Regions from separate parts of the Bacillus sp. S10(2024) genome, predicted to be linked through region 2. Evidence: a T-box and tRNA genes for the amino acid it is inferred to sense, from the RefSeq annotation. Region 2 holds a T-box; the other holds one or more tRNA genes.
What was found. The T-box of region 2 lies ahead of AB1280_RS05100 (tryptophan--tRNA ligase). A T-box ahead of a tRNA ligase gene usually reads a tRNA of that ligase, here a tRNA-Trp.
Positions count from the first base shown of each region.

Region 1: it has a tRNA-Trp gene. The T-box ahead of AB1280_RS05100 (tryptophan--tRNA ligase) is inferred to sense a tRNA for this amino acid. The anticodon was not compared.

Region 1 is NZ_JBFLUR010000002.1:2,999,794-3,011,603, reverse strand. Features, by position in the region: rRNA gene AB1280_RS15380 (23S ribosomal RNA) at 1-876, shown strand, start outside; rRNA gene rrf (5S ribosomal RNA) at 927-1,042, shown strand; tRNA gene AB1280_RS15370 (tRNA-Asn) at 1,052-1,126, shown strand; tRNA gene AB1280_RS15365 (tRNA-Ser) at 1,130-1,221, shown strand; tRNA gene AB1280_RS15360 (tRNA-Glu) at 1,232-1,306, shown strand; tRNA gene AB1280_RS15355 (tRNA-Val) at 1,311-1,386, shown strand; tRNA gene AB1280_RS15350 (tRNA-Met) at 1,410-1,486, shown strand; tRNA gene AB1280_RS15345 (tRNA-Asp) at 1,489-1,564, shown strand; tRNA gene AB1280_RS15340 (tRNA-Phe) at 1,575-1,650, shown strand; tRNA gene AB1280_RS15335 (tRNA-Thr) at 1,667-1,742, shown strand; tRNA gene AB1280_RS15330 (tRNA-Tyr) at 1,753-1,836, shown strand; tRNA gene AB1280_RS15325 (tRNA-Trp) at 1,851-1,924, shown strand; tRNA gene AB1280_RS15320 (tRNA-His) at 1,935-2,010, shown strand; tRNA gene AB1280_RS15315 (tRNA-Gln) at 2,125-2,199, shown strand; tRNA gene AB1280_RS15310 (tRNA-Gly) at 2,205-2,279, shown strand; tRNA gene AB1280_RS15305 (tRNA-Cys) at 2,290-2,363, shown strand; tRNA gene AB1280_RS15300 (tRNA-Leu) at 2,370-2,451, shown strand; gene AB1280_RS15295 (Phr family secreted Rap phosphatase inhibitor) at 2,876-3,082, opposite strand; gene AB1280_RS15290 (tetratricopeptide repeat protein) at 3,082-4,176, opposite strand; gene AB1280_RS15285 (transglycosylase domain-containing protein) at 4,593-5,387, shown strand; gene AB1280_RS15280 (DsbA family protein) at 5,579-6,229, shown strand; tRNA gene AB1280_RS15275 (tRNA-Gly) at 6,343-6,416, shown strand; gene queG (tRNA epoxyqueuosine(34) reductase QueG) at 6,564-7,703, shown strand; gene AB1280_RS15265 (amidase domain-containing protein) at 7,753-8,649, shown strand; gene trmL (tRNA (uridine(34)/cytosine(34)/5-carboxymethylaminomethyluridine(34)-2'-O)-methyltransferase TrmL) at 8,705-9,193, shown strand; gene AB1280_RS15255 (CPBP family intramembrane glutamic endopeptidase) at 9,239-9,907, opposite strand; gene AB1280_RS15250 (EAL domain-containing protein) at 10,179-11,810, shown strand, end outside.
Region 2 is NZ_JBFLUR010000002.1:979,346-991,155, forward strand. Features, by position in the region: gene AB1280_RS05090 (GNAT family N-acetyltransferase) at 1-110, opposite strand, end outside; gene AB1280_RS05095 (1-deoxy-D-xylulose-5-phosphate reductoisomerase) at 176-1,330, opposite strand; T-box leader at 1,471-1,684, shown strand; gene AB1280_RS05100 (tryptophan--tRNA ligase) at 1,726-2,712, shown strand; gene AB1280_RS05105 (NUDIX hydrolase) at 2,743-3,198, opposite strand; gene AB1280_RS05110 (DUF2785 domain-containing protein) at 3,345-4,187, opposite strand; gene AB1280_RS05115 (GNAT family N-acetyltransferase) at 4,351-5,103, shown strand; gene AB1280_RS05120 (hypothetical protein) at 5,153-5,998, shown strand; gene AB1280_RS05125 (tyrosine-protein phosphatase) at 6,104-7,120, shown strand; gene AB1280_RS05130 (hypothetical protein) at 7,290-7,484, shown strand; gene AB1280_RS05135 (ABC transporter ATP-binding protein) at 7,666-8,391, shown strand; gene AB1280_RS05140 (putative ABC transporter permease subunit) at 8,384-10,039, shown strand; gene AB1280_RS05145 (hypothetical protein) at 10,376-10,972, shown strand; gene AB1280_RS05150 (histidine--tRNA ligase) at 11,123-11,810, opposite strand, start outside.

The sequences.
Region 1 (11,810 bases), 2.0 Mb from region 2:
CTGTGAAGATGCAGGTTACCCGCGACAGGACGGAAAGACCCCGTGGAGCTTTACTGTAGCCTGATATTGAATTTTGGTACAGCTTGTACAGGATAGGCGGGAGCCTTTGAAGCCGGAGCGCTAGCTTCGGTGGAGGCGCTGGTGGGATACCGCCCTGGCTGTATTGAAATTCTAACCTACGGGTCTTATCGACCCGGGAGACAGTGTCAGGTGGGCAGTTTGACTGGGGCGGTCGCCTCCTAAAAAGTAACGGAGGCGCCCAAAGGTTCCCTCAGAATGGTTGGAAATCATTCGTAGAGTGCAAAGGCATAAGGGAGCTTGACTGCGAGACCTACAAGTCGAGCAGGGACGAAAGTCGGGCTTAGTGATCCGGTGGTTCCGCATGGAAGGGCCATCGCTCAACGGATAAAAGCTACCCCGGGGATAACAGGCTTATCTCCCCCAAGAGTCCACATCGACGGGGAGGTTTGGCACCTCGATGTCGGCTCATCGCATCCTGGGGCTGTAGTCGGTCCCAAGGGTTGGGCTGTTCGCCCATTAAAGCGGTACGCGAGCTGGGTTCAGAACGTCGTGAGACAGTTCGGTCCCTATCCGTCGTGGGCGTAGGAAATTTGAGAGGAGCTGTCCTTAGTACGAGAGGACCGGGATGGACGCACCGCTGGTGTACCAGTTGTTCTGCCAAGGGCATAGCTGGGTAGCTATGTGCGGAAGGGATAAGTGCTGAAAGCATCTAAGCATGAAGCCCCCCTCAAGATGAGATTTCCCATAGCGTTAAGCTAGTAAGATCCCTGAAAGATGATCAGGTTGATAGGTTCGAGGTGGAAGCGTGGTGACACGTGGAGCTGACGAATACTAATAGATCGAGGGCTTAACCATATAATATGAAGCAAATGTTATCTAGTTTTGAAGGAATATACCTTCATAAGTCTGGTAATGATGGCAGAGAGGTCACACCCGTTCCCATACCGAACACGGAAGTTAAGCTCTCTAGCGCCGATGGTAGTTGGGACTTTGTCCCTGTGAGAGTAGGACGTTGCCAGGCTTGTATTATTCCGCAGTAGCTCAGTGGTAGAGCTATCGGCTGTTAACCGATCGGTCGTAGGTTCGAGTCCTACCTGCGGAGCCAATTGGAGAGCTGTCCGAGATGGCCGAAGGAGCACGATTGGAAATCGTGTATACGTCACAAGCGTATCAAGGGTTCGAATCCCTTGCTCTCCGCCATAAAAACTTTGGCCCGTTGGTCAAGTGGTTAAGACACCGCCCTTTCACGGCGGTAACACGGGTTCGAATCCCGTACGGGTCACCACTTTGGAGGATTAGCTCAGCTGGGAGAGCACCTGCCTTACAAGCAGGGGGTCGGCGGTTCGATCCCGTCATCCTCCACCATTTAAAACAATGAATAGTATCATCGCGGGGTGGAGCAGTCTGGTAGCTCGTCGGGCTCATAACCCGAAGGTCGCAGGTTCAAATCCTGTCCCCGCAACCAATGGTCCCGTGGTGTAGTGGTTAACATGCCTGCCTGTCACGCAGGAGATCGCCGGTTCGACCCCGGTCGGGACCGCCATTTATATTAAGGCTCGGTAGCTCAGTCGGTAGAGCAGAGGACTGAAAATCCTCGTGTCGGCGGTTCGATTCCGTCCCGAGCCACCATTTTTCAAATAAATACGCCGGCTTAGCTCAATTGGTAGAGCAACTGACTTGTAATCAGTAGGTTGGGGGTTCAAGTCCTCTAGCCGGCACCATGTAAGTTTCGGAGGGGTAGCGAAGTGGCTAAACGCGGCGGACTGTAAATCCGCTCCTTCGGGTTCGGCAGTTCGAATCTGCCCCCCTCCACCATTTACATTTTATATAGGGGCATAGTTTAACGGTAGAACAGAGGTCTCCAAAACCTCCGGCGTGGGTTCGATTCCTACTGCCCCTGCCAAAACAGCATGGCGGCTGTGGCGAAGTGGTTAACGCATCGGATTGTGGCTCCGACACTCGTGGGTTCGATTCCCATCAGTCGCCCCATTTTTAAATATCACTTTACAAAATAAGTGGATTATGATAATATATTAAATGTCCTGATTGGATATTTTAAGTAATAAAATAACAAATACATCATATAATGTATTAATTATTCGGTGGGCTATAGCCAAGCGGTAAGGCAACGGACTTTGACTCCGTCATGCGCTGGTTCGAATCCAGCTAGCCCAGCCATTTTTGCGGAAGTAGTTCAGTGGTAGAATACAACCTTGCCAAGGTTGGGGTCGCGGGTTCGAATCCCGTCTTCCGCTCCAAATTTAATATGGCGGCATAGCCAAGTGGTAAGGCAGAGGTCTGCAAAACCTTTACCACCGGTTCAAATCCGGTTGCCGCCTCCATATTATGCCGATGTGGCGGAATTGGCAGACGCGCACGACTCAAAATCGTGTTCCTTCTGGAGTGTCGGTTCGACCCCGACCATCGGTACTGTTTAGACGAGTGAATCGTCTTTTTTATTTGTCTTTTTATTATCAATTAAACGTTAATATACAGTAATATCAAGCGTTCCTACTTTGTGGGGACGCTTTTTTATGTATTCTTCTTTGGAAATTATCATCTAATATGTTACATATTACGCGTTCATGTGATTCTACCTAATCGTATGAACTAAGTCTTATTCGTTGAAAGGGGAAAGACGTAGCGATGTTTTAGACGACGGAGAATTAGCTATCGTGCGTCGGGAAACTGAAACATTTAGAAATGTTTAATGACGCAGTGAACCTTTTTCTTAAAGATGTGATAGACGTAATCTGGATCCTACACAATGCGATACTATTGTAAAGAACTCACAATTAGTGTAAACAAAAAAGCCATACCGGCTAGTATGGCTTTCTTTCTAATTATTAAATTGTTATGCTTGTTGAAGTGGTGGTCGGCCGTGGTCGTAAACAGGAGCAGGTGTGTCGCCTTTATTAGCATATTGAACGTAACCATTATCAGGTTTTGATATGAAATGGTCTGCGTGGGTAGCTTGCTGTGTTTCAAAAGAATTATTTAAACCAAAAGAAAGAACTCCAACAACAGATAAACCAACAGTAATAGCACCTAATTTTTTCATTATTTTAACGCTCCTTTACTTAATAGTTTGTGCTTAGCTTCGTAACATGTATTAAAATAATCGCTAACTTTTTCATGATTATTCAACTTACGAAACTCAACAGCTAACAACTCCCCATATTCCTCAACATAGTCCCATAATCCTTGTTTCTCAAAATAACAAATACCTTTTTTTACCGCTTCCTCTACTAAATTAATTGAAAGTCCCTCATTTAATGCTTTCAAAATGTTGAAATGATAGATATATTCTTCGTTTCCTGTTTCAGAACAGATTTTTAAACCTCTTTCAATTAATTCTTGTGCAATATTTGTTTCACCTAGTTTATAATGTTCCCTAGCTTGTAGAAAATTGGCTTTGAAATGATTAGGAATTTTCCCTGTTACTTCAGATAAATGACGAATAGCTAAAGTAGATAAATTTTGAGTAGCATATAATAAACCTAAATTATGCCTAACTACTAAAATTAATTTTTCTTCATTATGTTTCTGTAAAATATCGATTGCACGATTTAAATGTTCTTCAGCTTGCTCAAACTGTTTTAAAAATATACATGCAGTTCCTAAAGTATTTTCGCATGAGGCGATTTTAATTTCATATCCAGCATGTTTCGAAAATGCCTCTTTAGCTTTGTTTGTATATTGAATGGACGCTAACATCTTAGAAGTATGATGATTAAATACAGCGAACTTTTGATTAAATTCAGCTTTTTCTAATTCATCAGTGATATGTTGTAACAATGTTTCAGCTTTTTCATAATGGTCCCTTGCTTCATTATTATTCCCAAATATAAGGGCATGCTCAGCTTTGAAAAAATGGTAATAGTAAGATGTAATCTCATTTGTTGGCTTGCTCAAAGACTCAATTTTATTAAAGCTATCTTTTGTGATGCTCAATCTATCGGTCAAAAGTTTATATCTAAAATCAAGTAATGAATGATAAAATAATAGATTTTCATCCTCTGTTATATTAGCAATCTTCTCGTCAATTTCTTGTTTCAGGTTAGTTGCTTTTAAAACTTGTTGTTGCAACATAGCTTGATACCAGTCATTAAGTAATTTTGTAATTAGTTCATTCCCCTTAGTTTGAACGTTCATGAAATCCCCCTCTTTTAGAATATTCTTACAAATAATAATAACAATAATAGAATTTAATAGAAATAAGTTTTGCATATTTCTCAAAAAATATCTGACAATTTAAACCTTCAATGCAATAGCAAACGACAATTGTATTATAAGAAGAATTTATTTTTTGTATCTAGTAGGTTGAAAGGCTTGCATAACACCAACAATTCATGTAATATCTGAAAGGCTAGAATAGGCAGCGAAAACGATAACGATAACTTACCTAATATGAATGTAAAAAATGATCATAAATAACCTATCAAGTGTTTTCTACTGTAGTAGAAGATGCTTTTTTCTTTTCGGGTCTTTAAATTACAAATTTGTAAGGTAGTTGTAAGAGAAATGAATTGGATATTTTTTAAAATACAGGTATTCTTGAATTAAGAGCAATGAATGCTGAAAGAAATGGGGTGTCTGTTGTGAAGGAACGAACAGCATATCGCACTTTGCATCATAATATTTCTTTAACTCCGATAGCAAAGTTTATTTATAAAGCCCTTATATTATTATTATTGCTAAGTGGTATACTTTTGTTTGTTGGAAATAAAATGATTGAAAGCAAGGATATTAGTAAGTTGACAGTACCTGCTTATTTGGAGTTACCAGAACAACTAGGGAATGCATTTATCGCAACTGAAGATAAGAGGTTCTATCATCATAATGGATTAGATTATATTGCAATTGTTAGAGCTACAGTAGAAAATGTAAAGGCTGGTGGTGTTGTACAAGGTGGCAGTACAATTACTCAGCAGCTTGCAAAAAATGTTTTTTTAACAAGTGAACGAACGTTTTCCCGTAAATGGAATGAAGTTTTCTATGCTAAAAAAATCGAACGAACATTTACGAAAAATGAGATTTTAAAACTTTACTTAAGCAATATTTATTATGGAGAGGGTGCATGGGGAATTGAGAAAGCTGCGAAACTTTATTTTGATAAGCAGGTTAATCAATTAACATTAAGTGAAAGTGCTATGCTAGCGGCCGTTGTGAAAGCACCAGCTTATTATTCTCCTATACAAAATTATGATAAGGCTGTAGAAAGACGTAATATTGTTTTAAAGCTCATGGAGCGAGAAGGATATATTACTCATGCCGAATATGTACAAGCTAGAAGTGAAAAGCTTGTTATTCGTCATGACATTCCTAATAATCAACCAGTAGAGCGTGAGAAAGCTGTGAGTTAAGAGTGAGTTCGAAAAGAACTTACTCTTTTTTTGCGTGAATGAAGGAAAGAAAAGTGAGACACAATATTGTCACATTTGTTTGATTTTGTCTATTTTACGAGCAACTTCAATGGACTGTTTATATGAGAATTGATATCATAAATATTGTATGTATAGTACATACAAAGAATAAACATTAAAGAGGAATGTATATGAAATCAAAAAATATTATGATTCTCGGTGTTATTTTTTCTGTTGCGGTACTTATTGTAATTGGGACGATCGTATATAGCCTTGTGAACGATAAGAAGGAAAAAGGAAAAGATACGTTTTTATATGGCTCGCAGCAATCTTTAGGAGAGGAAGATGCTCCGATTCATATTGTGGAATTTGGAGATTTTAAATGTCCAGCTTGTCGTACATGGGATGTAACTGTATTGCCACGCTTAAAGGAAGAGTATATTAATAAAGGAAAAGTTCAGCTGCATTTTATTAATTTTCCTTTTATCGGGAAAGACTCTGAACTAGGCGCAGCAGCTGGGGAAGCAGTTTTTAAGCAAGATCCAAAAGCTTTTTGGACATTTTATGATGAAATATATCAAAATCAAAAGAGTGAAAAAGAAGAGTGGATTACAGAGGATTTAGTAGTAGATATAGTAAAACAAAAGCTACCTACGATTGATATAGAGAAGTTTAAAAAGGATTTAAAGAGTAAGGAAATAAAAGATAAAGTACAGAAAGACTTTGACCTTGCGAAAAAGTTAAAAGTACAAGGTGCACCATCTATATATGTAAACGGTAATCTTGTTAATCCAGATTATGATAGTGTTAAAGCGGCAATTGATAAAGTTAAGAAAAAGTGATGAGATATTCATCACTTTTTCGACTTTTTTCGATAAAATTATTGCGCCTCCTTATATTACATGCTATAATTTTCAACATAAGTTAACAAATAATTAACATTTTCTTTATATTTGCGGGTGTAGTTTAGTGGTAAAACAAGAGCCTTCCAAGCTCTGGTCGAGAGTTCGATTCTCTTCACCCGCTCCAGAAATTATTTCGAATTATTATTGTGATCAACGCAGTGTTTCGTTTCTCAGATAAACGAGGCATTGCGTTTTTTTATGTTTTGAGTGCATGAATATATGTAAGAATAATAATGTGTAAAATGAAATGCATCTTATAAGGAGAGTAAATGTGGATTTTGAACAATTAAAACAAGATGTTATTGCGTATAGTAAAACAATTGGTATTGATAAAATAGGCTTTGCGAGTGCCACACCATTTGAGGAATTAAAGCAACGCCTTATTCAGCATCAACAATTAGGATACCTATCAGGTTTTGAAGAGCCAGATATAGAAAAGAGGACGAACCCGGAGTTATTATTACCAGGTGCAAAATCAATTATTGCCATTGCATTGGCGTATCCTTCGAAGTTAAAAAATGCACCGCAAAGCAAACGAGGAGAGAGACGAGGCATTTTTTGCCGTGCTTCTTGGGGACAAGATTATCATCTTGTTTTGCGTGATCGTTTAGAGAAGCTGGAGGCATATTTAATCGAACGCTTACCAAATATAGAAGTTAAATCGATGGTAGATACGGGAGAATTAAGCGACCGTGCTGTTTCAGAGCGAGCAGGCATTGGTTGGGGCGGAAAGAACTGTTCTATTATTACACCGGAATTTGGTTCGTACGTTTATTTGGGCGAGATGATTACAAATATTCCTTTTCCACCAGATACTCCAATTGAAGATCAATGCGGGAGCTGTACGAAGTGTATTGATGTTTGTCCGACAGGAGCGCTTGTCCAAGGAGGACAATTAAATTCTCAAAAATGTATTGCGTTCTTAACGCAAACGAAAGGATTTCTTCCGGAAGAATATCGAGATAAGATTGGAAATCGCATTTACGGATGTGACACGTGTCAAACTGTTTGTCCAAAAAATAAAGGGGTAGATTTTCATAATCATCCAGAAATGGAACCGGATCCTGAACTTGTAAAACCGCTATTAAAACCTCTTCTGACTATTAGCAATCGTGAATTTAAAGAAAAATATGGGATTATGTCTGGGTCGTGGCGCGGGAAAAAACCGTTACAGCGAAATGCAATCTTGGCACTGGCTCATTTTAAAGATGAAACGGCCATTCCAGATTTAATTGCTGTAATGAAAGAAGATCCTCGTCCTGTGATTCGCGGAACAGCAGCATGGGCACTAGGTAAAATTGGCGGAGAAGGTGTACAAGAGGCTATTGAAAAAGCGAAAGTACGGGAAAAGGATGAAGAAGTACTTCATGAGATGAATCGTGGTCTTGAACTGTTAGCTGAGAAAAAATAGCAGATTATCCCTCGGTCCCTCATATTGTAATAAGGGGAGGGGAGACTCTATGTCTATAAAACAGCATCTTCAACAGTGTCTACAAGGGCAATTGGATTATATAACAAATAAACGTATGAATGAAGCTGAAATTCCAGATGATATTGTTGACATGTTACACCGTAAAAAGAATCTCTTTACAAGGCGTAATGCGGAGATTATAAAAAGCAATGCTAACGTATCTTTTCTTAGACAGTTAAAAGGTGTAAACTACGATGAAGTAGATTATCAAATTCATTTTCAGTATTTTATTCGTCATCATCATTTATTTTATGTAGAGGAAGAACAAATGGAGAGGCGTTTACGATTAGAAGATGGATGTATCAAGCAAGATATCGCAATTGGAACGCCGATAGATGAACAGAAAGTTGGAACGTTAGAACGTGAAGTAACAAAGGGAAAAGGACAATATATTCCATACAGTTATAATCGCTTAGAGGCAGTGAAATATGCAGAGCGGTGGTGGGATGATCGGAATCCAGCTTATCAAAACTTCCAAGATAATTGCACAAATTTTATTTCTCAATGTCTGCATGCTGGTGAAACACCAATGAGTGGATATCCGAATATTCGCAGTGGATGGTGGCAGCAAAATCGCCAATGGAGCTGGAGCTGGGCGGTAGCTCATTCTTTTCATTGGTACTTATCAAGTGATTCTCTAGGGCTTCGAGCAAAGCAAGTTGAGAAGCCACAGGATTTAATGCTTGGAGATATCATTGTATATGATTTTGAAAATGATGGAAGATGGAATCATACGACAATTGTCGTGGCAAAAGATGCAAGTGGTATGCCTCTTGTAAATGCACATTCTGCCAATAGTCGCAGACGTTATTGGGATTATGAAGATTCAAGTAAGTATACACCGCAAATGAAATATAAGTTTTTTCATATTCTTGATAATGACTAGAGATTTTTTATCCAAGTGGTATAATACGTAGTAGAAAAAGATTGAGGTGAACATTGTGGGAATACATGTTGTTTTATATCAACCAGAAATTCCAGCGAATACAGGTAATATTGCGCGTAGTTGTGCAGCAACAGGTGCAGAATTACACTTAATTAGACCGCTTGGGTTTTCTACTGACGATAAAGCGTTAAAGCGTGCTGGATTAGATTATTGGGAGCACGTAAAAATTACGTATTATGACTCTATTGAGGAATTTTATGAGAAAAATGCAAATGGTGAGTTTTTCTACTTAACAAAGTATGGAGAGAAAGCACACACAACATTTGATTACAGCAACGTAGAAAAAGATTATTATTTCGTATTTGGAAGAGAAACAAATGGTCTTCCAGCAAATGTGATTGAACATAATTTTGATCATTGCTTACGCATTCCAATGACTGATAAAGTTCGTTCTTTAAACTTATCTAATACTGCAGCAATTTTAATTTATGAAGCATTACGTCAACAAAATTATCCAGGATTAGATGTAGAAATTGTTTATTAAAAGCCGTCTTATGACGGCTTTTTGTAGTTTTAAAATACAGTTTGATTACATAATACTAACAAACAAATTGTGAAAGGAATGCAATATAACAACTGACCAAAGCGATCCTGTCTTTTTAAATACTAGTCCAAAGAATATGCCGATGAGAAAAACATAGATATGACTCCAAAGGTCAAAGAATACGCCGTCATAGATCCAAATAGCGTAGTGTATGATTAGAAATAAAAATGAAGTGATTATGTTAGCCTTCCAAAAAGATAATCTTTTGTTAAGTTCTTGTAAAATGAAACCTCGGAATACAATTTCTTCAGTAATTCCAACCAACAGAATTCCATTCAGATAGTTATTTAAAGATAATTTAAATTTAAAAGGTTGATCATTTAAAATGGATGCTTCAAAAATAAAATAAAGACCTAGAAGTAGCAAAAGAAATGTTCCCCAAAACATACCTTTATTTACATCTTCCATTTTTAAATACTTAATTGGATTGGTGTGTAAGTAATACTTTATGTATAAGCAGACAGGGAATATCCACATGAGAATCTTAATGGATGCATTTAAAAATGTGGATGTAACTTCACTTAATGGCTCAATATACTGTACTAACCATAATTCTTTAAAAATCCAAACAAAGTTGAATATAAATAGATATATTAATAATATTTTCACATCATTTACTATCGGTTTACTTTCTGGTTGTAATTTTATTTCCATTATTACCCTCCCGAAATGTAGAAAACTAATATTGCAATCGCGAAAATTATACCACAATTTACCTATTATAATAATATGAAGCGAACCTACTTCTTTAGTTAGATATGAAATTCTTAATATGTAGGTTTTAATATTAACCTTTATTCTAAACCGACACTTTTTTGATAAGAAAATTAATATTTTTTTATAAATGCTTGTACCTGTTTCAAAAAATGATAAATTCCATTAAAATAGTATATATAAATATAACATAAGACAGGTTGCGATGCTGATGACGGAATTATTTACAAATAAGAAAAATGTAGTTACCCCTTTACAGGGAATAGATATGAGTTTAATTCAACAAGGATTGCTTCATGCCATTCAAGATTTCGTGTTTATTGTAAAAGTTGTAGATAATAGATGGTTTCAATATATATATGTAAATGAAAAAGGGCTACAACATTTGAATTTAGATACAAGTTATCATGGAAGGACAATTCAAGAATTATTGCCTCTAGATGTTGCTTATCTATTGCAAATACAATATGAAGAGGTTTTAAAAAATAAAAAGGCAAGTACTTTTCGTGATTATATGACTTTAGATACAGGAGAAATTTTGCATTATGAATCATTATTAAACCCGATATGTTCAATTAACGGTATATGCAAATATATAATTTGCATTACACGCAACATTACAGCGCAAATGCAGGAAAAGACAGAGATGCAGGAAAAGCAAATGTTATTCAAATCGTTATTAGAGTATAATGATGACGCAATTATGTCGCTTGATTTAACAGGAAGAATAATGTATGCAAACCCTGCAACATATAAGGTTTTTGGTCACGAATCTGCAGCGTTAAAAAATCAATCTATCTTTCAATATATTGAAGGAGAATATATAAATGAGTTTCAAAGCATGTTCAAAGAAACAGTGCAGGGCCATTCTACGCATGTTTTTGGACACAAATATGATCATAAAAATGGCTATGAATTGTATGTATCATTTCGCACGGTCCCCATCATTATTAATGGCGATATAATTGGTGTATACGTCATAGCGCGAGATGTTACGAAGCAAATATTAAATGAACAAAAAACAGAGTATTTAGCTTATTATGATCAATTAACAGGCCTATTGAATCGTATTGGATGCACAGAAATGTTAGCTCGTTTGTTTAAGGAGAAAAAGAAATTTACACTTATGTTTGTAGATTTAGACCACTTTCATTTCATTAATGACACATTTGGTCATGAAACTGGAGATAAAGTATTAAACAATGTAGCAAGACGATTAGAATCTCTTATTCCAAATGGGGCATATCTCTTCAGGGCACATGGTGATCAGTTTGTAATTGTAATAGAAAATACAGATAGAGAATATGCAGAAGAATTTGTTCAACTGTTGTTAAAAGAAATGGAGAAGCGTTTTGTGCTGAAGGAAGGAGAAGTATATTTAAGTGCTTCTATTGGGGTTGTCATGTCTCCTATAGATGGAGAAGATGAACAAACATTATTTAAACGTGTTGATGTAGCACTAGAATGTGCGAAAGAGCAAGGAAAAGGGAATTATAGTTTTTATTCTTGTAATCTTAGTGCGCAGCGTGAGAAACAACTCATTATTGAAAATCGATTATATCAAGCGATAGAACGAAATGAATTTATATTATATTATCAGCCGCAAGTTAACATTGTGACAGAAAAAATGGTCGGGATGGAAGCTTTACTTCGCTGGAGTAATAAAGAACTTGGAAATGTTTCACCAGGAGAGTTTATTCCAATTGCCGAAAAAACGGGATTTATTCTAAAAATTGACGAATGGGTATTATATGAAGTATGTAGACAAATACGTGAATGGCTGGATAAGGGAGTTACTCCTGTACCAATTGCAGTAAATATTTCAGCAAAGCATTTTTGCTCT
Region 2 (11,810 bases):
GGAATTGAATTGTTTTGAATGTACTGTGCTTCAATTTTATATGCGGGAATTTGAACTCCTAAAATTTCCGCAGCTTCTTCAATAGAAGAAGGAGATAACTTTCGAATCAAATGAAGGCCCCCTTTTATGAAAAGAGTGAGAACCTTATATTCTCACTCTTTCGTATCGTTATTTTTTATATTTTTACAAGTAATTGATTGGCATATTGACGTGCCCATTGATCAGCTGCTAATACTTCTTCTAATGAAGGGTTTGCAATATTATGATGAGCTTCTAATGCAGAATAGATTGTTTTTTCAATGTCAAAAAATGAAATTTTATCTTGTATATATAAAGCATTCGCAATTTCATTAGCAGCATTTAATACAGCCGGAGTTGTCCCACCGATTTTCCCAGATTCATAAGCATAGTGAAGGCAAGGAAATTTCTCTAAATCAGGTTTTTCAAAATGCAAGCTACCAACTTCTAATAAATTTAATTTTTTAAAAGAAGATGGTAAACGTGATGGATAATGGAATGCATATTGAATCGGCATACGCATATCAGATGCCCCAAGCTGAGCCATAATAGAGCCATCTACAAACTCTACAAGAGAGTGAATAATGCTCTCTTTATGAACCATAACATCGATTTTTTCATAGGGAACGTCAAATAACCAACGTGCTTCCATTACTTCAAATCCTTTATTTAGTAAGGTAGCACAGTCAATTGTTAATTTTGCTCCCATTAGCCAGTTTGGATGTTTTAGCGCATCTTTCGCTTTGAGAAGTTGCATTTCTTCACGTGTTTTATCTCTAAATGCACCGCCAGATGCTGTTACAATTAACTTTTCAATTTCTTTATTATTTTCACCATTTAAGCATTGGAAAATAGCAGAATGCTCACTATCTACTGGAATAAGGCGGCAATCATTTTTCTTTGCTAATTCTGTAACAATATGACCTGCTGCCACTAATGTTTCTTTATTCGCAATCGCAATGTCTTTTTTCGCTTTTAGTGCTTCAATTGTTGGAAGCAGTCCTGCTACACCAACGACGGAAGTTAAGACAAGATTACTATCCGGGTGTGTAGCAACTTCAATCAAGCCATCTTCTCCGTATACAACTTTTGTTTGAGTAGAAATTCGTGAGCGCATTGTATCTGCTAATTCTTTCGTACTCACACTTACAATGCGCGGCTGAAATGTTTGGATTTGTTGTTCTAGCATTTCAATATTTTTATTTGCAGTTAAACCGATAATTTGAAAATGTTCTGGGTGAGCAGCGACTACATCTAGAGCTGACGTCCCAATCGAACCAGTTGATCCCAGAATGGAAATGTATTTTACCATAATAAATCCTCCGTAATTGAATGAATCGTTTCCGTAAACTTATATGTAATTAGATAAAAAAAGGAAAATTCCTGCTTAATAAGACAGAAAGTTCTCTTTTATCTAAAAAAACACCGTGGTATAATAAGGAAGAAATAAAAGAAAAGGCAATGAAAGAGAAGAGTACATATTTGGAACTTCACAGAGAACTGATGGTTGGTGAAAATCAGTAAGGGAAAAATATGGAATGGACTCTGGAGCTGCAAGCCGAATTGAGTAGGTTTTGACGGTTGTTTCGACGTTATTCGAATCATAAAGAGAGCTATAAAATTGTAGCTAATAAAGGTGGTACCGCGGGAGTCCCTCGTCCTTTTTAGGATTGAGGGGCTTTTTTATATGTAAAAGGAGGAGTAGTTGTGAATAAAAAAGTTATGTTAACAGGGATTAAACCAACTGGACATCCGCATCTTGGAAACTATATTGGGGCAATTAAACCAGCATTGCATCTTTCTAAACATAGAGAAGGAGAAGCGTTATATTTTATTGCTGATTATCATGCATTGAATGCCGTACAAAATTCAAAGGAGTTTCGTGAATATACAAAGGAAGTAGCAGCGACATGGTTATCATTAGGTTTAGATGAGCATGTAATCTTTTATCGTCAATCAGATGTTCCAGAAATCTTAGAATTATACTGGATTTTAGCTTGCCTTACTCCGAAAGGCTTAATGAATCGCGCTCATGCTTATAAAGCAAAGGTTGATCAAAATATAGAAGCAGGGGTAGATGTAGATACGGGTATAAACATGGGATTATATACGTATCCTATTTTAATGGCTGCCGATATTTTATTATTTCAATCAAACTATGTTCCAGTTGGAAAAGATCAAATTCAGCATGTAGAAATTGCGAGGGATATTGCTTCGTATTTTAATAACGCATTTGGGGAAGTCTTTATATTGCCCGAGTATATCATTCAAGAAGAAGGAGCAATTGTACCAGGCCTTGATGGACGAAAAATGAGTAAAAGCTATGGAAATGTCATTCCGTTATTTGAAGAACCGGAAAAGCTGAAAAAACTTATTTTCAAAATGAAAACAGATTCTTCCTTACCAAGTGAACCGAAGGAACTTGAAACATTATTTATGTTGTATAAAGAATTTGCGACAGCTGAGGAAGTCGCAAAAATGAAAGAGCAATACGCAACAGGCATCGGCTGGGGAGATGTTAAAAAAGAGCTATTCCGTGTCATCAATCGTGAGCTAGAAGAGCCGAGGAAGAAATATAAAATGTATATGGCTGAGCCTCACTTGCTTCAAGAAGCAATGGAAAAAGGAGTCGAGCGGGCAAGGGAAATTGCGAGGGTGAATTTAACAGAAATAAAAAAACGGATTGGCTGTTAATGTGGAAAGGAACCAATTGATTTGGTTCCTTTAATCAAGATTGTTCTTTACAAATGTATCTAAAACTAATTTATGCACTGATCCAATATTCGTAGGGAGATCGTGGATGGGAAAGAATCGCAACTCTTTTGATTCAGCGTGATCGACGCGTAATGTTCCTTCAAAATCACGACAAATATATGTAACAAGAACACCATATACTTGATCTCCATTTGGATAAATATTAAAAAATTCTTTCCCAGAAAAATTTTGAAAAGTTTCTAACTGTTTCACGATTAACCCTGTTTCTTCAAAGACTTCTCGCTTAGCGGCTTCTTCTAACGTTTCGCCGCATTCAAGTGCACCGCCAATAATGCCCCAGCAATTGTAATCACTGCGAAGCTGAAGAAGTACTTCATTATTTTTGTTTAATATAATTACATGTGAACCTACTAAAATGAGTGGACGATTCCCAACTAAACTACGCATTTCTTCGATATATCCCATATAGACACCTGTTCCTTTATTTATATTACATACATGCAAATTGTAAGTATGTTTCGTATGAAGTAAATTTTAACTTTTCAAAAATGGGAGCAGAATGACTTGCTCTTGCCTGACATATTGCTAAAATAAGGCTATTTCCCTCTATATTAATAAAATGCTGGCAGTTCTTTTAACATCATTTCTGCCTGAGATGTTATATTACTAAACTGAATATTGGGTACCGTTCTAAAATATAAACTGCGCAGGAAAGTTTTTATATTTGTACATAGATTACAAAAATCATTGACTGGAAGTCTTGCTTTGTATTGTGGGAGCAAGTTTAATTTGACACGAATAATATCAAAAAGCTGCTTTTGTGAGAAGCCTTTTGATATTATGGAAAGAAGAGGAGTAATAATACGCTCATCTTCATCAAAATGATATACAATCGAATAAACGAATATTTTATTTAAAAGACAATGAGTTAGTTCTTCGTAATATTGCTGCGACAGTTTTGGATTATGAATAAGGGCATCAAAAGTATCCGCTGCATGAGCAACACTATGCGCCCAGCCGTGAGGATGTACATATCCTCTTAAATCAATTTCTCGGTTCATATAATCAACTAATTTTTCTTTTACAGTAATAATCGTTTCTGGAGATAAAAAATTCGTTTTATTATCTGCACATAATATTAAGGCGATTAATAACGTTGTGAAAGAACGTGTAAACACGCTATCATCATTATCATTAGAAGTGATGCCGCAATATAAGTATTGTTCTTTCAAAGTTAGCATAAGTAATTTTTCTAACTGAGCTTCATGAAAATATTCACGTGAAATGAGGTAAGAAAAGGTAGAGTAAATCAATTGATCACGTAAATAGCTGTCTAACGTTCCAATATGCTCTAGCATATGTATGCTTAATTGATTTAAATCGATATTTTGAGGCAATAAATATCCGTTTTTTTGAATAGTTTCTAACAATTGCTGCAGCATAATGGTATTCAATGATGCTCCTCCTCTTTATAACTTTATCGATAAAATCCCTTTTCTTGATGAAAGATTGCTGTTATAAATATCAAATTTCTAGTATTCTACATATTCATCAAAACTCCTGCTCATGCAATAAAAAATATGCTATTGTAATAATTTTACAGAAAGAGGTAAAAGAATGAATCAAATTGTTAATATGGAACGAGATTTCAAAGTATTAGGAGGAGAACCGCACTATATTACAATTGAAGAAAATAATACAGTTTCTTTTACAAAGGAACAAGTGACAGAGATTGTCCAATATTGGCTAGAGAAAGCAACAAATAAAGGAGTTTTACATTTACACTTTGTTATTTCATCAAAAAGTCCAAATTATACCCATTATGAAGAAGTGTTTCAACGTTTACAATTTCAGCATCAGAAAAGTTGTGTTATGGTGCTAAAAGATTTATCTGATGTTACAGATGTGGAAGTTCCGTTTACGCTGAAAACAATAGATGAAGTAGGCGAAGACGCATTTAAAGCAATTTGGTTTGAATCTATGAAGGATTCTTTAAATACGAAAGAAACGTTATCTATAGACCAATTATTATATGCTTTTCAAACAGAAATTGGCGGTAGATGGAATGAACATTGTTTAGTCGCCATTCAAGGAGAAGATCCAGTAGGTGTTATTTTGCCGCATATAGAGCCAGGTACGGTAGAAGAAGGGCGATTGTTTTATCTTGGTATTGTCCCGGAAATGCGTGGTAAACATTACGGGACAATGCTTCATGAAAAAACATTATACATTTTAAAAGAAATTGGTGCCTCATATTATGTAGGTAGCACTGACGAAATGAACGATGTCATGAAACGAGTGTTTTCTAACAATAACTGTATACAGTTAGGGAAGATAAAGAAATACACAAGGTTGATGAGAAAAGGGTAAATGAAGACTCCCCTCGAAGTATTGAAGAAATAAAACAAGGGGGAATTGGATGTTACAACAATCATTTAAAAGAATGATTCCTTTATATCCAGAAACTTTATTTTCAGACTGGCATGTAGAGCACATATCGCAGCGACAGGAGAATGAAAAGTGGGAAACGCTTTGGTTTCAGGTGATTACTCCTACAGGAATATTTCGGGTCAAACAGTTTTTTCTTGATATTATGGAACCGACTTTTCCAGACAGTTGTCTGTATCACGCGCAGGGTGAGTGTTTTCAATATAATAAACTTACCTATTGGCGTGGGATAAATTATAAAGGGTGCGATAGTTACGTCACTTCTAAGTGGAAAACACAAATTGAAATTTCTATTGATGATGGAGTTATCGAACAACAACAAATGGAGGAATTTTTATATGGATTACAGCCGATTGAATTAGAGAAAGCAAAACAAAAAATGAACTTACCATTTCATCGTCTAAGTTTTCAGGCTCAGACAGAAAAGGGTGGAGGAGAAATCAGTCGTTGCTTTGGATGGTGTTCTCCTGAAGAAAAGGAATTTGTATCATTACCGCTTCTAGTACCACGTTCATGGGATTTAGAGTCTGTTGGTTTTGGGGATAACGAAACGCAGTATGTATATTGGGATGCAAAAGAGCAGTTATATACATTATGGGCATGTCGGCATACCAATTATAGCTATTATCCTGTATCCTCATGGATAAGAAATTATAGTTCCCCGCAAAAGATTGGAAACTGCGAATACTATTTACATCCACAAAGAGGTACAGTTGTATATCAAGACTTGGGGAATGAACAAATTGCTTATGTATTTCGGGGAATACCTTGTACATCTTTTACAGATATACAAGATATGTTTTCTCTATATGTATAAATTGATTGCAGAGTGTCGAAATATGTAAGACGCGTTACCATATGTGATATAGAATAGAGATTAGAAACAATAGAGAAAGTGATAGGTGAAAGAATGGAAACGAACATGAAACAACCAAGTTTAGATGTAACAGTAGAGCGAGAAAACGAGAACACTTTATCTATAAAATGGGGTAGTGTAGAAGAATCAGTATGTGTTTATTGGAGTACATCTCCGAAGAGTATTGAAGAAAATGGAACATTATTAACGATTGTAACAGAAGCTTCTGCGGTTACAATTGAAGATCCAAACCCGGCTGTACGTGTTTATTTTCGATTAGTAACGAATAAAGGAGATCGTATTACAGTAGCAGAGCGCCGCATACCGCTGCAAGGTGCGTTTAACTTTCGTGATTTAGGCGGGTATGAAACAAAAGATGGCCGTGTGGTGAAATGGGGGAATTTGTACCGTTCTGAAGAATTAGCAGGGTTAACAGAAGCGGACATTCATTATATACATAATTTGGAATTAAAAACTGTCTGCGATTATCGTACAGATTTTGAAGTGCAACATAAACCAAACCCTGAGATGCAAGATGTTCGCCAAGTTTCTTTACCAGTTATGCAAGATTTAGCAAAAGACTTAAATATCAATGAATTTTTTAGTTTAGGAGATTTATCAATGCTTGGCAAACCAGGTGAGTATTTAGTGAAGATGAACCGAGATTTCGTGACTAGTAATGAAGCATTTGTGACATTTTTAGAGCTGATACAAGACGCAAACAACTTACCAATTGTAAACCATTGTACAGCAGGAAAAGACCGAACTGGATTTGCATCTGCATTATTATTACTTTTACTAGGTGTGCCGGAAGAGACGATCATGGAGGATTATTTACTAAGTAATGGTTTTCGTGAACAGTTGAATGAGAAAATGATGGCTTTTTTAGGAGCGCAGCTTCAAGATGAAGCAAGTATTGAGATTTTAAGTGCAATGTTTGAAGCGAGGGTTGAATATTTACAAGCGGCATTCGATGAAATTCATAATGTATATGGTTCAGTGGATCAATATGCTGAAAAAGGAATTGGACTTACGAAAGAACAATTAGATGATCTGCGCGATTTATTGTTAGAAGAAAAGTAAAATAGGAGGTAGAGATTTTAAAAAGTCATGAGATTGCTTTTTAAAATCTCTATCTTTTTTATTTTCTTTATTTTACAATTAATTTGAAAATTGTTGAAATAATCACAAAGATATCCACATTATAAATAGTATAAATAATGCAAAATTAGAAATGTAGGGGGATGGGGAAATGTTAACATGGATATTAGGGGTATTAATCATAGTAGCAGTGACAGTTATGTTGACGATTATGGTAGGAAAAAATGAAGAAGAGAATTATGGAAGTTCAACGAAAGGAAATATTAAAAGGCTTTCAATTATTTATCTTCTTTTAGGAGTAGTTTTAGCAGTTGGGGTAGCTTCGTATATATATTTTTATGGATAAGAGAACATAGAATAGTAGAAATAAAGTAAGACTTCCAGCAGTGGGGGGCTTACTGCTCGTTAATGTGGGAGGAAGAAGATTTTTTAGCATCTGATAATTCTAAAAAGTTACAAAATGCAGAAACGTATTATGTTACAATTAGAATGTAATTATTGGAAAATAAGAGAAGGGCTGGATATGAATGATTGAAATTATTAATGTATCAAAGAGCTATAATGGTAGTAAATTTGCAGTGAAAGATTTAAATTTAACAGTACCAAGTGGAGAGATATTTGGTTTTTTAGGCCCAAATGGTGCCGGGAAATCAACAACAATTAAGATGATAACAGGTATTCATTCTCTTGATAGCGGGACGATTTCGGTAAATGGAAAAGACATTGCGAAAGAGCCGCTTGAAGCGAAAAAGCTATTTGGATACGTTCCTGACAGTCCTGATATGTTTTTACGCTTAAAAGGGATTGAATATTTAAATTTTATGGCGGATATGTATGATGTTCCGAAGGACGTACGCCAAGAAAAGATTCGAACACTAGCAGAGCGTTTTAGTTTGTACGAAGCATTATCTGATCAAATCCAAAGTTACTCACATGGAATGCGCCAAAAAATTATTATTATTGGAGTTTTGTTGCATGATCCAGATGTTTGGATTTTAGACGAGCCAATGACGGGATTAGATCCAAAATCGGCATTTATATTAAAACAAATGATGCGTGAACACGCTGATAAAGGGAAAACAGTGTTCTTTTCAACACATGTGTTAGAAGTTGCTGAAAAATTATGTGATCAAGTTGCGATTATTAATAAAGGAACACTTCAATTTCAAGGGAATTTACCAGAAATACGAGAGCACTTTGAATCTAATGAATCTCTTGAAAAAATGTTCTTGGAGATGACAGAAAATGAATAAAATTTGGATGTTAACGAAAATATTATTAAAGATGAACTATGCTGATATGGTAACTGATAAGAAGAAGCGTGTTACATCTTTATTTTCATTATTAGGTCTTTTGCTTGTTGGGTTTTTATTTATCGGTCCACTTGCGAATGGTATGTATGGAGTATTAAAACAAGTTAATCAGGAAAACGTACTACTTGGCATGGGATTAGCTATTGGTAGTATCTGGATATTTGTGTTTAGTATTACGACAATTTTAACAGTGTTTTACTATAGCAATGACGTTGAAATGTTATTACCACTACCACTTAAGCCCGCCCACATTATTACTGCGAAGTTTATTACCGTTTTAATTACACAATATGTAATGACTTCGTTTATTTTATTTCCTATTTTCATTGTGTATGGATTACAAAGTGGTGCATTTATTACATATTATGTTTACTTTTTAATTGTTTACGTATTTTTCCCGATTATTCCGTTAGTTCTTGCTTCACTTCTTATGATAATCATTATGCGTTATACAAATATTGCAAAAAATAAAGATCGAAATAATATGTTTATAGGGTTATTTACTTTATTACTAGTTGTCGGTATTAATATATTTATACAATGGAAAAATAGAAGTGCTGCTTCTGGGCGATCAGCAGCAGACTTTCTTGCAAATAACCAATCTTCATTTCTAGTAGAAATGACAAACTATTTTCCAACTACATATTTTGGAGCAATGGCATTAACAGAAAGTGATTCGTGGAAAGGCTTTTTATATTTACTCCTTTTCGCTGCGATTTCGTTAGCATTTTATGTATTGTTTTTCTATGTTGCAGAACGTACATATTTAAAAGGGGTTATTGGGATTTCAAATAGTACTGCGAAAAAAGAAGTGATTTCTTCTGAAGATTTTAATAAAGCTACCGTACAAAATTCACACTGGAAAGCATATGTGAAAAAAGAATTTCGTATTTTGACACGTACGCCACAATTTTTTATTAATTGTATTGTGCAAACTTTCGTGATGCCAATTATGTTTTTCTTTATTATTTTTGTGCAAGACGGTAACTTAGCTTGGATAAATAAATTTATAAATGATAGTGAAACAACAGGTCTTGCGCTTGGTCTTGCTTTTTGTGCAGGTATGTTTTTAATGGGGTCCAACGTTATTGCGACAACATCTTTTTCAAGGGAAGGTCGTACGTGGTTTATCAATCGTTATTTACCAGTTAAGGCAGAAGGCATTTTCTTTGCGAAAGTATTTACAGCTTGGCTCATTAATACTACTATTTTAGCGATCGTTGGTCTAGTGCTTATCATTGTAGGCGGTGTGTCACCAGTATTTATTTTACTTTGGTTCTTGCTTTGTGCAAATGGGTTATGGTTAAACAATTTAATTGGCACACGCTGGGATGCGCAAACAGCTGATATTCATTGGGATAGCGAACAAAAAATGTTTAAAAGTCGTTATACTACGCTTTGGAACTTTTTTGTGAATATACTGTTAGTGGGCATTACTGTTGGCGGGGTATGTGCGTTATTTTTCTCATTAGGAGTTGGAATGTGGGGGATGTTTTTCAGTATCCTAGTTATTTTTACAATAGTAAATGTTATTGTGTCTCGTAGTTTACAACTTGGTGCTGAACGCATCCTAGCAAATATTAAATAAAGTGAAACTTCCATCAGTGAGTGGGCTTCATCACCACTGATGGAAAGCCCTCACCTATCTTTTTTGCTGTCCTTTCAATCTTAAGGTGGGGGTCTTACTGCCCGTGAATGCGGGATAAATTGTAAATCCTCTGTTATTAAACAGAGGATTTATTGTATATTACTATCGGAAAATTGCAATATGGTATAAAAGCAGCGTGTCTGACGGGATAGGTAATTTATTCGAATGAAGGATTTTATTGAGAAATTTGTATTTTAAATAAATAATAAAAAGGGATTTTTGGAAGTATATAGAAACTTATTTGGGAGGCGAAATTGTAATTTTAGGAGGCTTATTATGAAATTGAAAAAAATATCGATTGCTTCATTGGCAATTGGAGCGATGCTCTCCATTACAGCTTGCGGTACCTCGACAGAAAAAGATCAAGCAACTCAAACTAAAAAAGAACAAACAAACAATCAAGAAGAAGCGAAAACAACAAGTGCAGATCAAACAACTACGGGTAAAAACGAAGAAAAAGATTCAAAAACAACAAATGCAGATGGGAAAACTGAAACGAAATCAACGAATGCAGATCAAACAAAAAATGAGAAAACCGGAACAACTGAAACAAAATCAACAAACGGAAAGCAAAATGCTAGTGTGAAGAGTGGAGTAAAAGAAGTTGTACAGTTAATTGAAGAAGTGGACAAGCAATTGAAAGCTAATCCAAAACAAGAAGCTGTAAATAAACTTGGCAAACAACTTACTGATAAATGGGATGTAGTTGAGAAAGAAGTTGAAGCACAGCATGCAACCGATTATAAAACAATTGAGCAAAATTTATATCCACTCCTTGTTGAAATGGGAAAACAGAAACAAGATTTAAAGAAGCTAAAGACATTAACGATGAAAACAAAGCAAGATTTAAATCAACTTTTGAATAAGCTTTAATCGAAAAATGAATGCAAAATCAAATCTTATCTTATATATAGCTTATGTAATAAAAGGAGAAACGTAGCAGCAGTGTACGTCTCTCCTTTTATGATTAGTTGCAACAAATACATAAAAACATTCAGTATGCGCGGGGGGGGGCAATTCACGTCATAAATATTGTTTGAAAGTTCCATCTTCAATAGAAGCAAGAGGAATGGTTTGTTCTGTTCCTTCCTTCATATTTCGTAAAACAGCTACATTGTTATTTATTTCTTCTTCCCCGATAATAAGTACATATGGGATGTTTTCTTTGTTTGCATAGTTAAGGGCTCGTTTTAGTTTACGATCTGCCAGTTCAAGTTCTATCTTTAAATTTTCATTTGTTCGCAATGTGTGAGCAATTTTTAAACACTGTGCCTGTGTTCCGAGTGGAATGATAAAAATATCTACAGAAGAGGAGGCACGTTCTTTTTGGATAAGAGCAGTATAAATGACATCTAAACCAAGCGATATTCCGACTGTTGGATAAGGTTTATTTTTATTTCGAAATGCACCGATAATGTAATCATAGCGCCCACCACTGCCTATGCTAGAAGTAATACTACCATCCGTTAAAAAAATTTCATAAATCGTTCCAGTATACATTGTAAGACCCCGTGCAAGAAAAGGGGAGAACATTGTATTAGCTTGAACGCCTAGTGTGGCTAGGTATTGTTGAAGTTCTTGAAGCTCAGTAACTCCTTCCTTAACAAGAGAATTTGGGAACATTTTATTAAATTCAGAGAGCGCCATAGACATACATGTTTCTAACGTACTACATAACACGTCAATCATTTCGCTTTGTATCCCCCGATTT